Regions from separate parts of the Enterococcus faecium genome, predicted to be linked through region 1. Evidence: predicted binding sites of a transcription regulator. Region 1 holds the regulator's gene; the other holds the start of a gene.

Region 1 (7,698 bases):
ACATCTTTGCCTTTTTCAGCCAATTCTTTTTGAGCTTTCACAGCCAAATCAACTTCAGAACCTGTTGCAATCAAAATACCTTCTGGTGTTTCTCCTTGTGATGGAGAAAGAACATACGCGCCTTTTTTCACCATTTCATCTGCTACTTCTTTTGTAGAAGGCAATACTGGAAGGTTTTGACGACTCAATACAAGGATAGTAGGCGCATCTGTTGTCTCCATCGCTACTTTCCAAGCAGCACGTGTTTCATTTCCGTCTGCCGGACGAATCACTTGAACACCAGGCATGCAGCGAACAGATGCTAGTTGTTCAATCGGTTCGTGCGTTGGTCCGTCTTCTCCGACAGCAACCGAGTCATGTGTTAAGACGTAAACAACAGGAGTATGTTGGATTGCTGCTAAACGAACTGCTGGTCTTAGATAATCGACAAAGACAAAGAATGTTCCACCGTAGATACGAGTTCCGCCATGAAGTTGGATACCATTCATAGCCGAAGCCATTGCAAATTCGCGGACACCGAACCAGATGTTGCGTCCTTCATAATGTTCAGGAGTGAAATCTTTATCTGCAGCCACCATTGTATTATTGGAACCTGACAAGTCCGCTGAACCACCCCAGAAGCTTGGTATAGCTTTCGATAATTCTTGGATGACTTCTTTACTTGAAACACGGCTTGCTTGACTGCTTCCAACTTCATAAGTTGGCAATTCTGCATCCCAGTTTTCTGGTAGTTTGCCATCAAAAGCATCTTCAAATTGTTGTGCTAATTCAGGATAAGCTTTTTTATAATTGGCAAACATTTCATTCCATGCATCTTCAGCTTTTTGTCCTTCTTCTATCATCGTTTGATGGAAGCGGGCAGCTACTTCTTCTGGAACAGTGAAATCTGGATACTCCCAACCATAAACTTCTTTAGCCATCTTGATGCCATCTTCACCAAGAGGAGCACCATGAACAGCAGATGTTCCTTCTTTAGGAGCACCATAGCCGATGACTGTTTTTACTTCGATCAATGTTGGTTTGTCTGTTTCAGCTTTTGCTTCTTCAATCGCTTTAGAGATTGCTTCTAGGTCATTTCCGTCTTTCACTAAGATATGTTGCCAGCCATATGCTTCATAGCGAGCACCAACGTTTTCTGTGAAAGCTTTTGAAGTTGGACCGTCTAGTGAAATATCGTTTGAATCGTATAAAACGATCAATTTCCCTAGTTTCATATGACCTGCCATCGAACTTGCTTCTTGAGATACCCCTTCCATCAAGTCTCCGTCACCGCATATTGCATACGTATAGTGATCCATCACATTAAAGTTTTCTTTGTTATACGTTGCTGCAAGGTGCGCTTCTGCCATTGCCATACCGACAGCCATTGCAATCCCTTGTCCTAATGGCCCTGTAGTGGCTTCTACACCATCTGTATGATGTACTTCAGGATGTCCTGGTGTTTTAGAATCCCATTGACGGAATTGTTTCAAATCATCGATTGTCACTTGATAGCCAGCTAAATGAAGCAAGCTATACAACATTGCTGACCCATGTCCTGCCGAAAGAACGAAACGGTCGCGGTCAGCCCAGTTTTTTGATGTCGTTGGATTTACTTTCAGGTGTTTTGTCCATAACGCATATGCCATAGGTGCTGCGCCCATCGGCAATCCAGGATGTCCTGAGTTTGCTTTTTGGACTGCTTCAATACTTAATGTACGAATTGTGTTAACGCCAAGTTGGTCAATTTTGTCAAACAAAATAACCCCTCCTATTAATTTAGGTTTTTTTTACCTTTATTTCTTACACTTTCATTCTATAAGATGTCACACGAAAAAGCAATCTTTTTCAGTATTTTTTACTAAAAGTTGTCATTTCGGTTGTGTAAGCCTTTTTTCTTTTGGATTTCTTTTAATTTTTCCGGGGTCACGTCATTGCCCTCAGGATCGACGACTTTCATTCCTTCGATATGATGACGCATACCGGAACGAAAAGCTTCCAAATACTCTTTGCGTAAGTTGATTTGTTCTTGTTCTTCGGCTTTTGAGAGACCATTTTCCTTCTTTTTACGTGCAAGTTCATTGATCCGCTCTATTTTTTCAGGTGACAGCATGCTCAGCCCTCCTTTTACTCTCCTTCATATTATATAAAAACTGAAAAAAAAACAACTAGATAAACTAAATAAAATACGAACATTCGTTTGATTTAGCGCTTTTTATATGGTACTATCTATTTATCAAGTGAAAGAAGGTGTACCTTGTGGCCCGACAAACTGAATCAAGACAAATCGAAGTCTTACGATATATCCATGAACAAGTAACCCAAAAAGGATACCCGCCAACTGTCCGTGAAATCGGGGAAGCTGTTCAGCTTTCTTCTACTTCTACTGTTCACGGTCATCTTGCACGGCTTGAAAAAAAAGGGTTTATCCAAAGAGATCCGACGAAACCTCGTGCAATCGAGTTGACAAAACAAGGTTTAGAAAAGATTGGGATTCGTCCAACAACTATTCCAGTACTTGGCGTCGTAACAGCTGGAGAACCCATTTTAGCAGTAGAGGATGCTTCAGACTTCTTTCCAATCCCTCCTAATCTTTCTTCCGAAGAAGGCAGTCTCTTTATGCTGACAATTCGTGGAGATAGTATGATCAATGCTGGGATCTTGGATGGTGACAACGTGATCGTTCGGAAGCAAGAAACTGCTCAAAATGGCGATATTGTCATTGCAATGACTGCCGAGGACGAAGCGACTTGCAAACGATTCTATAAAGAAAAAAACTTTTTCCGTCTGCAGCCTGAAAACGACTTGCTCGAACCAATCATCTTAGATCAAGTATCTATATTAGGACGAGTAGTAGGACTTTATCGTAGTCATATCTATTAATTGCTACTAATAAAAGAAAACTTTTTAAAAAGAGTTTGAGACGATGGTCTCAAACTCTTTTTTCGCCCGGGTTCTTCTTCTTTCAAATTTTTATCACTTCCCTCTTTACAAACCGAACAAATATTCGTATACTAAATATACGAACAATTGTTCGCATAAATTAACGAGGTGAGAATTCATGAAATCAATGAGACGTCTTGGCTTAGTATTAACTGTTTTGTTTTTAGGTATTATTATTGGTAATTTCGGCATACGTCCAGCTTTACTTGTGTTTGTTCCGTTATTTACTTTGTGGTTCATGTTGTGGGATGAAAAGAAGTACCGTCAATCTGAGCGGCGCAGAATTCATGAAGATCATTTCTATCATGAGCCCTACTACAGATCCAGGCAATCATAATAAGGATTGACTGCTAATTATTCAAAAGACAAGAAGTTAAACTTTTACGGGGGTGTGACAAAAAATCGGTCACATCCTTTTTTCGAATAAACGGTGTTCTAAAGCCATTTTTTCGGTATTAAGTCAAATTGCGGAAAAAGTGATTTTTTAAACTTCTACTGGTCTTTGCTTGTTTCCATTTATAAAAAAATAGCGACCCTCAAAAGTCAGATAGAGAATCTGACTTTTGAGGGTCGCTTTAAAATCGCTTCTTTAAGAATAACATCAAGAATAGCTTCTTTTTTCTGCTTAATATTCCATTAATGTAATGATGTCATATCCTTTGATTTTGTCGCGTCCATGGAGATCCATCAATTCGATCAAAAATGCGCAGCCTACGACTACACCGCCTAATTGTTCGATCAGTTCGATCGTCGCTTTGATTGTTCCTCCAGTAGCTAGCAAATCGTCACAAATCAGCACACGTTGACCTGGTTTAATGGCATCCTTATGCAATGTCAATGTATCTGTTCCATATTCTAATCCATAAGTCACTTCGATGGTTTCTCGAGGTAACTTCCCTTTTTTGCGGACTGGGGCAAAACCGACTCCTAACTCATAAGCAACAGGACATCCTACGATGAATCCACGGGCTTCTGGCCCAACTACCATATCAATTCGTTTTTCTTTTGCATAATTTACGATTTGTTTAGTAGCTTCCCGATAAGCGTCACCATCTGCCATCAGTGGGGAAATATCTCGAAACACAATTCCTTTTGACGGATAGTCGGGAATACTGGCAATATAATCTTTTAAATCCACTCTTTGTTTCCTCCTAGGTTGTTAACCATTTCTTTATGGTAGGAATATCGCTCAAAAGCAAAAATTCCTCAACTTTGATTTTATTGAGCCGCCGCTGGTATAATCTGCTCTCAGTCAAAGGATGACTTTCTGGGCTAGCGACTTTTTGTAAAACACCGTTCTCTATTGTAACAAATTTCAATTCAAAAAACACCTGTATCATAAAAATTAATAATTTTTCAGGGATACGCAAATATTGAGCTATTGCTTTTATTTTATGACGTATATCAATTCGTTCTTGAGAATGGATCAATTTAAACAATTTTGCGTACTGTTCTCTTGTGCCTACCCCATTCAAATAGGCCTCATCAGGTGAAATCCCCATCAGATAAACACGATTGAATGAATAAGACCGAAAAACTTCTTTCAGATCCGCTAAATCATCTGGACAATCCATAACAACTAGAGAGTTCGGTTTTCTTTTTTCAATTATTGCCTTTACAGAATCTAGTCCTTCGAAAACAATCGCAGCTTCCTGGATAATCTCAGGCACGAATTTCAACGTCGAAGAATCAAATGCTAAATAAAGGCTACCTTCCGACCTTCGGCTCTGTTCACGGAAACGTTTTGCCCGCCAATCAAATACTTGCAGACCACCCACAGAAAAATCAGATACCATCAGCTGCGGTTTCTTACGCCCGTTCCATTCATTGATCGAAAGCTTTCCTACCACATCTACCTGATTATTCAGCAGTTCTTCTTCTTGAGTACCAAAACCAAAAGCGACCGCATCAAGCTGACTCGATGCATCGGAAAGGACAAATTTCAGATGCTGTTGGTTTGCTCCGATTCTTTTGATATTTTCTGCTTGGACTTGTCGAAATAAAAACTGAGGCAAAGGATTATCCGTACCAAATGGCGCCAATAGTTTCAGCTCATCAATTCGCTCTACTGTTACTTCATTTGGCAGCAATACTTCATCAATTCTCAACTCAGGCCCTCTCATCAAGTCAATTTGATGATCGACTATATATTGGTTCATCTTCTCCTGTAGTATAGTGACATTTTCACTTGGCATCGTTAAACCGACTGCTGCATGATGTCCTCCGAAGTAAGTAAATAAATCTCGCATCTGGTCAAGCATTTCAAAAAGATTCAAGGCTTCAATACTACGTCCAGATCCTTTAGCTGATCCATCTTCTTTTAAAGTAAGGACAAGCGTTGGTTTACCCGTTTCATTCATTATTTTCCCAGCAACAATGCCCAAAACGCCTTCATGCCATCCTCGGTTTACCAATAGATGGATATGATTCTCCTTATTGACCATCGCTAATGCTTCTTGTGTTATCTGCTCTACGATTGCTTTTCTTTCTTCATTGATCTCATTCAATTTTTTTGCTTGAACGGATGCTTCCTCTTCATCAAACGTCGCAAGTAACGAGACGGCAGGACGTGGATCGCCCATCCGACCGATTGCATTTAGTCTGGGAGCAATCGAAAAACCGATCGTTGTTTCGTCTGCGTCCCTCATTTTTACGCCGCTTTCTTCAAATAGTGCCTGAAGTCCTATCCGTTCTGAATGATGAATGGCATCGATTCCTAATGAAACAAGGATTCGATTCTCATCAGTCAATGAAACTAAATCGGCGATCGTTCCTATCGCTACTAAATCCAAAAATTCTACAGGCGGTTCTTCCAATAATGCAGAAGCTACTTTGAATGCTACTCCGACTCCTGCCAAATCTGGAAATGGATAGTGCCCCGCTGGATGACGAGGGTGAACAATCGCATAAGCGTCTGGTAAATTCTCAGGTAGTTCGTGATGATCTGTAATGATCACGTCTACACCAGCTTGCTGAGCGTATGCTACCGCATCATTTCCTGCTACCCCGTTATCAACAGTGATGATCAACTGGATTCCTTCTTCGATCTTTTCTTGGTATACCGATTGGTTTGGTCCATACCCATGCTCAAATCGATTTGGCAGGAATACTTCTACTTCTGCACCAAGTAATTCCAGTGTTTCTTTCATTACCGTTGCACTGGTGATCCCATCTGCGTCATAATCACCGTAAACGAGGATTTTTTCTCCACTGATTACAGCTTCTTGGATTCGGCTGATTGCTTTATCCATATCGTGCATCAGATACGGATCATGTAATTCTTGTTCCTTTGGATGTAAAAATCGGTTGATATCCTTTTCCTCATGGTAACCTCTTTGCCACAGTAACTTACCGACAAATGGAGATAATTTCAGTTCACGGATCATTTGGAGAAAGGATTCAGAAGGCTCTGTCTCGCTTAACTTCCAATCAAAATTTGCTTGTCTCACTTTCTCACTCCTAACTTAGTTATTATAGCAAAGGAAATCAGCAAAAAAAAGCAGAAAGAAAGAATAAAAACAGATCAGATCCGCTAGACAGATGTTCAGCAGGACCTGATCTTTTGTACGACCATTTATGAAATATCCCTATTAGTCAAAATAATTGAAGCTTTGTTTGGGCGATTGAGTTTTTTGTTCTTCCGGCGCTTTCAATTGACTGATTTGTGCGGTTTTCGCTTGTAACTCCGCCTGATAAGCAGCTTCCAACTCCGCACGTTCGTTTCTAAACTCGCGTTGCTGTTCTTCTTTTGCTTCTTCAATTTTCTTTTGAAGTTCTGTTTGATATTCTGACATTTCCTGAGTCAGCTGTTTGATTTGCTTTTTTTGCTGCCATAGTGTTGCCGAAGCAGTCAAAAATACAATCAGTGCACCAATCAGCGCAGAACCGATGATCACTAAGATCAATGGCGCAGAAAAGGAAGTGAAGCCAAAACTTACAGGAACATTTTTATTGTTTAATACAGCAAAAAGAACAATAATCAAAACTAAAACAAATCCAAGAATCACATTGCTTTGCTTTTTCAATTCCTTCACCTACTTTTTGTTAAAAATTCCGCTGGCTAAATAATCACCAATCGTTGGAAACAGCGTATAAAATTTTGATGCAACTTCTAAAATAAACGGTTGATTGATTTCCCGTTTTGGATGTCTCATATTGCGGACGATCATTTTTGCCAACTTGGCAGGTTCTAAAACGATTTGTCCGACTTTTTCCAAATAGCTTCCGCTTGGATCAGCCTTATCGAAGAAATCTGTCTCGATTGGACCTGGATTCACTGTCGTAACAGCTACGCCAAGTGGTTTCAATTCTAATCGCAAAGCGTTGGAGAAGCCAAGGACTGCAAATTTCGTGGCAGAATAAACCGTTGATTTTGCAGTTGCCATTTTTCCAGCCATAGACGCGATATTAATGATATGACCTTGTCTTCTTTCTGCCATATCGATCGCAAATTTTTGTGTCAAAACCATCATTCCTAAGATGTTGACTTCAAACATATCGTATGCTTTTCCAAGGTCGAATGTAAGGAAGTCTTCGAAAATCCCAAAACCCGCATTGTTTACCAGAATATCGACGCGCCCGACTTCTTCCATCACCTTTTCATATAATTCGTCCACGCTTTCAGGATTGCTGACGTCTACCTTGAAAGCATAAGCCTCTTTGCCGCTCAAGCGTCTGCACTCGTCTCTGACACCTTCTACAAATGCCATTCTTCGTGCGCAACTTATAACGATTGCTCCTTGCTTTGCTGCTTCATAACAGATTTGTGCGCCCAGA
Region 2 (7,698 bases), 500 kb from region 1:
TTTATTTGCATAGTAGCATATCTACGAATAATTTGCTCTTATGTTTTTGTCACTTTTACTTGGACTGAATAAAAAATTTTATTCAATTATTTTATTCAGCAAAATTAAATATGCAAAAAACAAATCCACCAGCTACAAGTTTTCACCTTTTTTCACAATAAAATATACACTACATATAGTATAGAAATCCAATTATACAGCACATTGAATACTATATATAGCCGATATTTAGTTGCTCCTTCCCCGATTTTGTTTTATGATAGACAAGAACAATTTAGCAGGAGTTGAAGATAATGAAAGTAAATTATGAAGAAAAAACTGTCGTTACTCAGCAGCCAGAGACATCCCAGATGAAAGTCATCAAACGCGATGGCCGCCATGTTGATTTCGATGAACAAAAGATCAATGAAGCACTGATCAAAGCAGAAAAGAAAATTCACGGCTCATTATCACCACTTACTTATGAAAAAATTCAAATGATTGCAGACTTGGTTGTCCAAGAAATCAAAAGCCGGTTTGCTGAAAATGTCAAAATCTATGAGATTCAAAACATCGTGGAACATATATTACTAGAAAAAAACGAATATGAATTAGCAGAAGAGTACATCAATTATCGTACCAAACGAGATTTTGCTCGCAGTAAAGCAACAGATATCAACTTTTCGATTGAAAAGCTAATCAACAAGGACCAAACTGTCGTGAACGAAAACGCAAATAAAGACAGTAATGTTTTCAATACACAGCGAGATCTGACAGCCGGGATCGTTGGAAAATCAATCGGACTGAAAATGTTGCCACCACATATAGCAAATGCGCATCAAAAAGGCGATATCCATTACCATGATTTGGATTATCATCCTTATACACCGATGACGAATTGCTGCTTGATTGATTTCAAAGGCATGCTGAACAATGGGTTCAAAATCGGCAATGCCGAAGTCGAATCGCCAAAATCTATCCAGACCGCCACAGCACAAATCTCACAGATTATTGCCAATGTAGCGTCAAGTCAATATGGTGGCTGTTCTGCCGACCGAACAGATGAATTGCTTGCTCCTTTTGCAGAATTGAACTATAAAAAACATCTAAAAGACGCGGAAGAATGGATCGATTCGCCAGAACGCCAAAAAGAATATGCAAAAGCAAAAACCAAAAAAGATATCTTCGATGCTATGCAAAGTTTGGAATATGAAATCAATACCTTATTTACTTCAAATGGACAAACTCCTTTCACTTCATTAGGATTTGGACTAGGAGAAAACTGGTTTGAAAGAGAAATTCAAAAAGCAATTTTACAGATTCGAATCAATGGATTAGGGAGTGAAAAGCGGACAGCTATCTTCCCTAAACTGATCTTCACTTTGAAAAAAGGTGTGAACTTAAACCCTGAAGATCCTAATTACGACATCAAACAACTAGCATTGGAATGTGCAACGAAAAGAATGTATCCTGATATTCTGAATTACGATAAAATCGTTGAATTAACTGGAAGTTTCAAAGTACCTATGGGCTGTCGTTCATTCTTGCAAGGGTGGAAAGACGAAAATGGTCAAGAAGTAAATGTCGGACGAATGAATTTAGGTGTTGTTACATTGAATTTGCCAAGAATCGCGATCGAATCAAAAGGAGATCAGAATAAATTCTGGCAGTTACTGTCTGACCGCTTAGAAATCATGAAAGATGCGCTTCTCTATCGTGTAGAACGTTGTAAAGAAGCCATTCCAGCAAATGCGCCAATTTTATATATGTATGGTGCTTTCGGGAAACGTCTTTCACGTACCGATTCTGTCAATGAATTATTCAAAAACCGTCGAGCTACTGTATCGTTAGGCTACATTGGATTGTATGAAGTTGCTTCAGCTTTCTTCGGTGGCGAATGGGAAACAAACCCAGAAGCAAAAGCTTTCACACTTGATATCGTCAAAGAATTAAAAGCTAATGCAGATGCATGGGGGGATGAATATGGTTATCATTTCAGTGTCTATTCAACTCCAAGTGAAAGTCTAACTGACCGTTTCTGCCGTTTGGATACAGAAAAATTCGGCATCATCGAAAATATCACAGATAAAGAATATTATACAAACAGTTTCCACTATGATGTGCGTAAAAACCCAACGCCATTTGAAAAATTGGAATTTGAGAAGGATTATCCAAAATATTGTTCAGGTGGATTCATCCACTACTGTGAATACCCTATGCTCCAACAAAATCCGAAAGCTTTAGAAGCTGTATGGGATTTTGCATATGACAAAATCGGGTATCTTGGTACGAATACGCCAATCGATCATTGCTATCAATGTGGTTTCGAAGGTGATTTCAAACCGACAGAACGAGGGTTCGAATGTCCAGAATGTGGAAATCATGATCCAAAAACATGTGATGTAGTCAAACGTACTTGTGGCTATTTAGGAAATCCGCAAGCTCGTCCGATGGTACATGGCCGCCATAAAGAAATTTCCTCACGTGTGAAACACATGAAATGAGGTTGTGAAAAAGCTGTCCTGCATCAAGTAATAAGAATAGCTAAACAAAAATAGTTCCTCATATTTTTCGTTTAGTTGGGCTTATTACTGCAGATGCAAGCTTTTGAACACCGTTTATTCAGAATAAGAGGCTATGACAAGTCTTTTTTCACCACCCTCTTTCGATGGCTTTGTATCTTTGAACGCCCTCTATCAAAATAAGAACAAGCTTTCTTGAACAATGGATTTAGGTCAGTTTGTTCTTATTTATGTGGTCGAGTAGATTTTATCTTCAATAGCTATATCTTTGAACCTTAAATGAAAGAAGTTTTTTTATGAGAAATCCAAAACCAAAAGAATGGTTAGCAAAAGACTACAGCCAAAACTATATTGCTGACTACAAACCGTTTAATTTTGTCGATGGTGAAGGTGTCCGCAACAGTCTTTACGTTAGTGGCTGCTTATTTGCCTGCGAAGGCTGCTTCAACAAAGCTGCACAAAATTTCCGATATGGCAAACCATTCACACCTGAATTAGAAGAACAAATCATCGCTGACTTGCGCAACGATTACGTGCAAGGATTAACTTTACTTGGTGGCGAACCTTTTTTGAATACAGATGTTTGTCTGCAAGTCGTACGACGTATCCGAAAAGAGTTCGGTACGACAAAAGATATCTGGTCATGGACAGGCTATACCTTTGATGAATTGCTACAAGATTCAGAAGATAAATTAGAACTCCTTTCGCAAATCGATATCCTTGTTGACGGACGCTTTGAATTAAGCAAACGTGACCTAAAACTACAATTTCGCGGAAGTAGCAACCAGCGGATCATTGACGTCCAAAAATCTTTAGAATCCAATCAAGTTGTGATTTGGGAAAAATGTACGGATGCAACAGAAACCTATGAACAAATCAAAAAGCAAGACTTGATATAAAAACAGCTTTGGGAGAGAAAACGGATTTCCGGTTTCAACTCTCAAAGCTGTTTTTATATTTCTTGATTTTCCCATAATGGAAGGACGATGTTTTCATAAGTCATCGGGTCCAGATTCGTCAAAGTAATCCCTAACAATCGGATTCCTTTTTCTACTCCCAAGATTTCCTCCCATATAAGGCTTGCTTGATAAAAGAGTGCTTCTTTTTTATAGATATATTCTGGCAATGTCACTCTTTTGGTCACAGTAGAATAGTCCGTGTACCTGACCTTCAAAACTACTGTTTTCCCATGTTTTTGGACTCTTCTCAGTGCTTCTTCTACTTTTTCAGCTAGTTGGCGCAACTGAGTCAGCACTGCTTCTTCCGTTTGCAACGGCTGCCCATAAGTATGCTCTTTTCCCACAGATTTTCGCTCTCTTGTAACGTTTACTGGAGAATCATGGATTCCTCTGACTTTACGATAAAGAGAATAGCCCATTTTTCCAAAATTTCGAATCAACATCATTTCTGTGCATTCATATAGGTCTTTTCCTGTATAAATCCCTAGCTCATGCATTCTAGGTACAGTTTTCTTCCCTACCCCATGAAATTTTTCAATTGGCAAAGCTTTTAAAAATGGCACAGCGTCTTGAGGGGCAACTACCGTGATTCCTCTAGGTTTTTGATAGTCTGATGCTAATTTGGCCAAAAACTTATTGTAACTTACTCCCGCAGAACATGTTAGCTGGACACTCTCCCAAATATCTGCTTGGATCATTCGGGCGATTTTGATGGCTGACTTGCAATTGATTTTATTTTCGGTCACATCAAGATACGCTTCATCGATACTAACTGGTTCCACAATATCTGTATAACGATAGAATACTTCCCGTACTTGTTTGGAAATATCGCTGTATTTATGATGGTCGCCAGGCTTAAAGATGGCTTGCGGACAAAGCTCATACGCTTTTTGTGCACTCATTGCTGAATGAATTCCGAATTTTCTTGCTTCATAATTTGCTGTAGTCACTACTCCACGCCCACCAGTGTCACTGGGGTGTCTGGCAATTACTAATGGATGTCCGCGAAACTCAGGATGATCTCGTTCTTCAACCGAAGCGAAAAAAGCATCCATATCAATATGAATGATTTTTCTTGATGTATCATTATGTAAAGGAAATTGCAGCTCCATCATCCTCACCTCTTATTCATTATACAAGAACATTCGTTCGCGTTCAAGAGATTTGAAAAGTTAGTAGCTGATTTCCTCATTAGTCTTTCATTATAGACAACTTATACTATCTCAGTCTAATTCATGGTACTGACGGTAGACTTCTTGTTTTTTCAGCCCATTTTTCAGCGCTACTGCTTTGATAGCAGCATTTGGTTTTTCGCCTGAAGCGATCTTTGCTTCTACTTGTTCCTTTAACGTTCCCAACTCTTCATCAACTTCCGTCACTGGCATTTCGAACAAATTCCCTTCTACAAGCAGACAACATTCACCCTTTACTGGATGTTCTTCGATATAAGCGAGTAGCTCTTCCGTACTTCCTCTAAGGTATTCTTCATGGACCTTTGTCAATTCCCGACACAAAACGACTTGGCGATTTCCAAAAATTTCTAAGAAATTCGTCAATGTAGCAGTGATCCGATAAGGTGACTCATAAAAAATCAGCGTAACTGTCTGTTCTTTTAGCTTTTTCAATGTTTCTTTCTGTTCTTTTTTCTTACGTGGAAGGAAGCCATAAAATAAAAATGGTTGAGGCACTAGCCCTGAAGCAATCAAAGCCGTCATCCCAGCTGTAGGTCCTGGGATAGAGATCACAGAAATCCCTTCTTTTATGCAGGCTAAAACTAGCTCATGTCCAGGATCGCTGATGGAAGGCATTCCTGCGTCACTGACTTGAGCAATCGTTTTTCCTTCTTTTAACAAAGCAATCAATTGAGGGACACGTTCTTTATAATTATGTTCATGTAAACTTTTTTGGGGTGTATGGATTTCAAAATGATTCAATAACTTTTGTGTATTACGCGTATCCTCACTTGCGATAAGATCGGATTCTTGCAGCATACGAACACTTCTGTAGCTCATATCTTCTAAATTTCCAATTGGCGTCGGTACAAGATATAAATCCCCATATACCGGATTTCCCTTGAAACTTTTTTGATTATACATCTGTCACAATCTCCTTAATAAAAAGACTGGAGCAGTATTTCTCCGCTCCAGTCTCCTCTTGTTATTGGTCATCGACCGCTTTCGCGATAGATCACTTCTAGACAAAACGCACAAGGCTCGTCATTGTCCCTTCTTGATCCATATAAATCGTAGCAGACATGGAATCCTTCTTCATAAATTTTTTCAAGATTCATACGAGACTTAGAAAGTTCCTGCTTCACATTTTCAGCTGGAGCTTGTGCAACTTGGTTCAATTCCCGCAGGTGTTCCCGCAGACGTTGATTTTCCATCTCCAAAGTTGTATTTTTTTCTACGATCTCATGCAAAGCATGCTTCATTTCAACAAGTTCTGTTAATGTATTTCTCAACTCTGATTCTAATTGATTCAATCCGTCGTATAATGATCTCTTATCCATTCATCTCACCTACTTGGATAAATTCTTTCAATTCATCCCATTCATATTCGACAGGATTTTCCCGTCCAGTCAGCCGAATACTAACGATACGGCTAAGCAGATTCAACCCTACGACTTTCCCTTTACCATCAGGTGTAGCAATTACTTTTCCAAAGTCAGGGAGTTCTTTTTTCGCTGTCTCGTATTCTTCGCTCTCATATTGCAGACAGCACATCAAGCGTCCGCATAAACCGGAAATTTTTGTTGGATTCAAAGATAAACTTTGATCTTTTGCCATTTTGATTGATACAGGCACGAAATCGCCTAAAAAAGAAGAACAGCATAATGGACGCCCACATGGACCAATTCCGCCTATTATCTTTGCTTCATCGCGGACACCAATTTGTCGAAGCTCAATACGAGTACGAAATACAGCGGCCAGATCTTTTACCAATTCTCTAAAGTCAATTCGCCCGTCCGCTGTGAAAGAAAAAATCAATTTATTTCGATCAAATGTGTATTCGGCTTTGACCATTTTCATTTCCAACTCACGCAACTGCACTTTTTCTTTTGCGATTTTCAATGCATCATAAGCATCTTTTTTGTTTTTTTTGTCTTTTTCTAATTCAGCTTGTGACGCTTTATGCAAGATCGGACGGATAGCTTCAGGAAGGTCATTGGGATCAATCTCTTTTTTAGGAAGGACAACAGTAGCAATATGTAAGGATTGCTGAGATTCGACTAATACCTTGTCACTATAAACATATTCAGAGTCTCCTGGTGCAAAATAATAGATATGACCTGCATCTCTATATCGGACACCTACTACTTCTACCATTTCCATCCTCCTTGATCATCATCCTTTGCGGCAAGCTAAAAAATCGTATGCAAAACGAACTGTTCCGCAACAGCCTGAAAACTGACATTGCTGCGTAGTTTCTGCTCTGCGATCAATATCCGTTCAATTATCTGGTTTATCTGTTTCACTTTGCCATATTCGCCGTTTGCTACTGCTTGACGCTGTGCTTCCTGATAATAAAACATCAAGACAGATAATCCTGTAAACTGTTGTGTTTTTTCTTTAAATGATTTTACCAATTTTTTTTGGACATAGATAAAGGCTTGAGTATCTTGCTTTTGCAAGTAAACGAACCATTGATAAATCAAGTCCTTAGCATCATTAAACCATTCATCTTGAGAGATTTCAACTGCTTTTCCTAAACTGTTTGTTAAGAAAGCCAAAAGTTTTGCTTTTTCCAATGGAATCTGCTCTTCTTGCAATCGATGGATCAGTGCTTCTTTCGAAAGTTCTTGAAAATGCAGAACTTGACAACGAGATTGAATAGTAGGGAGAATTCTTCCTACTGCATCTGTTTCTAACACCGCTAAAAAATCTCCAGGGGGCTCTTCCAAGAATTTCAACAAACTGTTTGCCGCACTGCTATTCATTTTTTCAGCTTCTTTGATCAAAAAAACTTTTTTTCTTGATTCGTAACCGCTGCGACTGAATTCCGTCTGCAAACGTCTGATCTGATCGACTTTGATGGTTTGTCCTTCCGGTTCAATAACCAAAACATCTGGATGTTCTTTCTTTTCGATCCGCTGACAATTGTTGCATTTTCCACAAGGCAGATTGTCTTTCATTTGGGTACAGAACAGGTGCTGTGCAAGCCATATACCTACTTCATGTTTTCCTGTTCCTTTCTCCCCTTCAAAAAGATAAGCATGAGCGATACGCCCATGCTCA

The links. Region 1 encodes LexA, which represses DNA repair genes until DNA is damaged. Its sites were predicted from a motif close to CNAACANNTGTTNG; they were not measured.
Region 2: dinB (DNA polymerase IV) is a predicted target of LexA. The motif match lies at 4,599-4,612, and genes of this name have one in related genera.

The regions. Positions count from the first base shown of each region.
Region 1 is NZ_CP118955.1:1,385,149-1,392,846, forward strand. It holds gene tkt (transketolase) at 1-1,739, opposite strand, end outside; gene PYW34_RS06730 (DUF896 family protein) at 1,841-2,092, opposite strand; gene lexA (transcriptional repressor LexA) at 2,239-2,862, shown strand; gene PYW34_RS06740 (hypothetical protein) at 3,041-3,259, shown strand; gene PYW34_RS06745 (adenine phosphoribosyltransferase) at 3,548-4,060, opposite strand; gene recJ (single-stranded-DNA-specific exonuclease RecJ) at 4,074-6,371, opposite strand; gene PYW34_RS06755 (LapA family protein) at 6,513-6,956, opposite strand; gene PYW34_RS06760 (SDR family NAD(P)-dependent oxidoreductase) at 6,957-7,698, opposite strand, start outside.
Region 2 is NZ_CP118955.1:1,885,056-1,892,753, forward strand. It holds gene nrdD (anaerobic ribonucleoside-triphosphate reductase) at 294-2,483, shown strand; gene nrdG (anaerobic ribonucleoside-triphosphate reductase activating protein) at 2,798-3,400, shown strand; gene dinB (DNA polymerase IV) at 3,454-4,575, opposite strand; gene rsmI (16S rRNA (cytidine(1402)-2'-O)-methyltransferase) at 4,684-5,556, opposite strand; gene PYW34_RS09235 (DNA replication initiation control protein YabA) at 5,625-5,972, opposite strand; gene PYW34_RS09240 (PSP1 domain-containing protein) at 5,965-6,789, opposite strand; gene holB (DNA polymerase III subunit delta') at 6,825-7,698, opposite strand, start outside.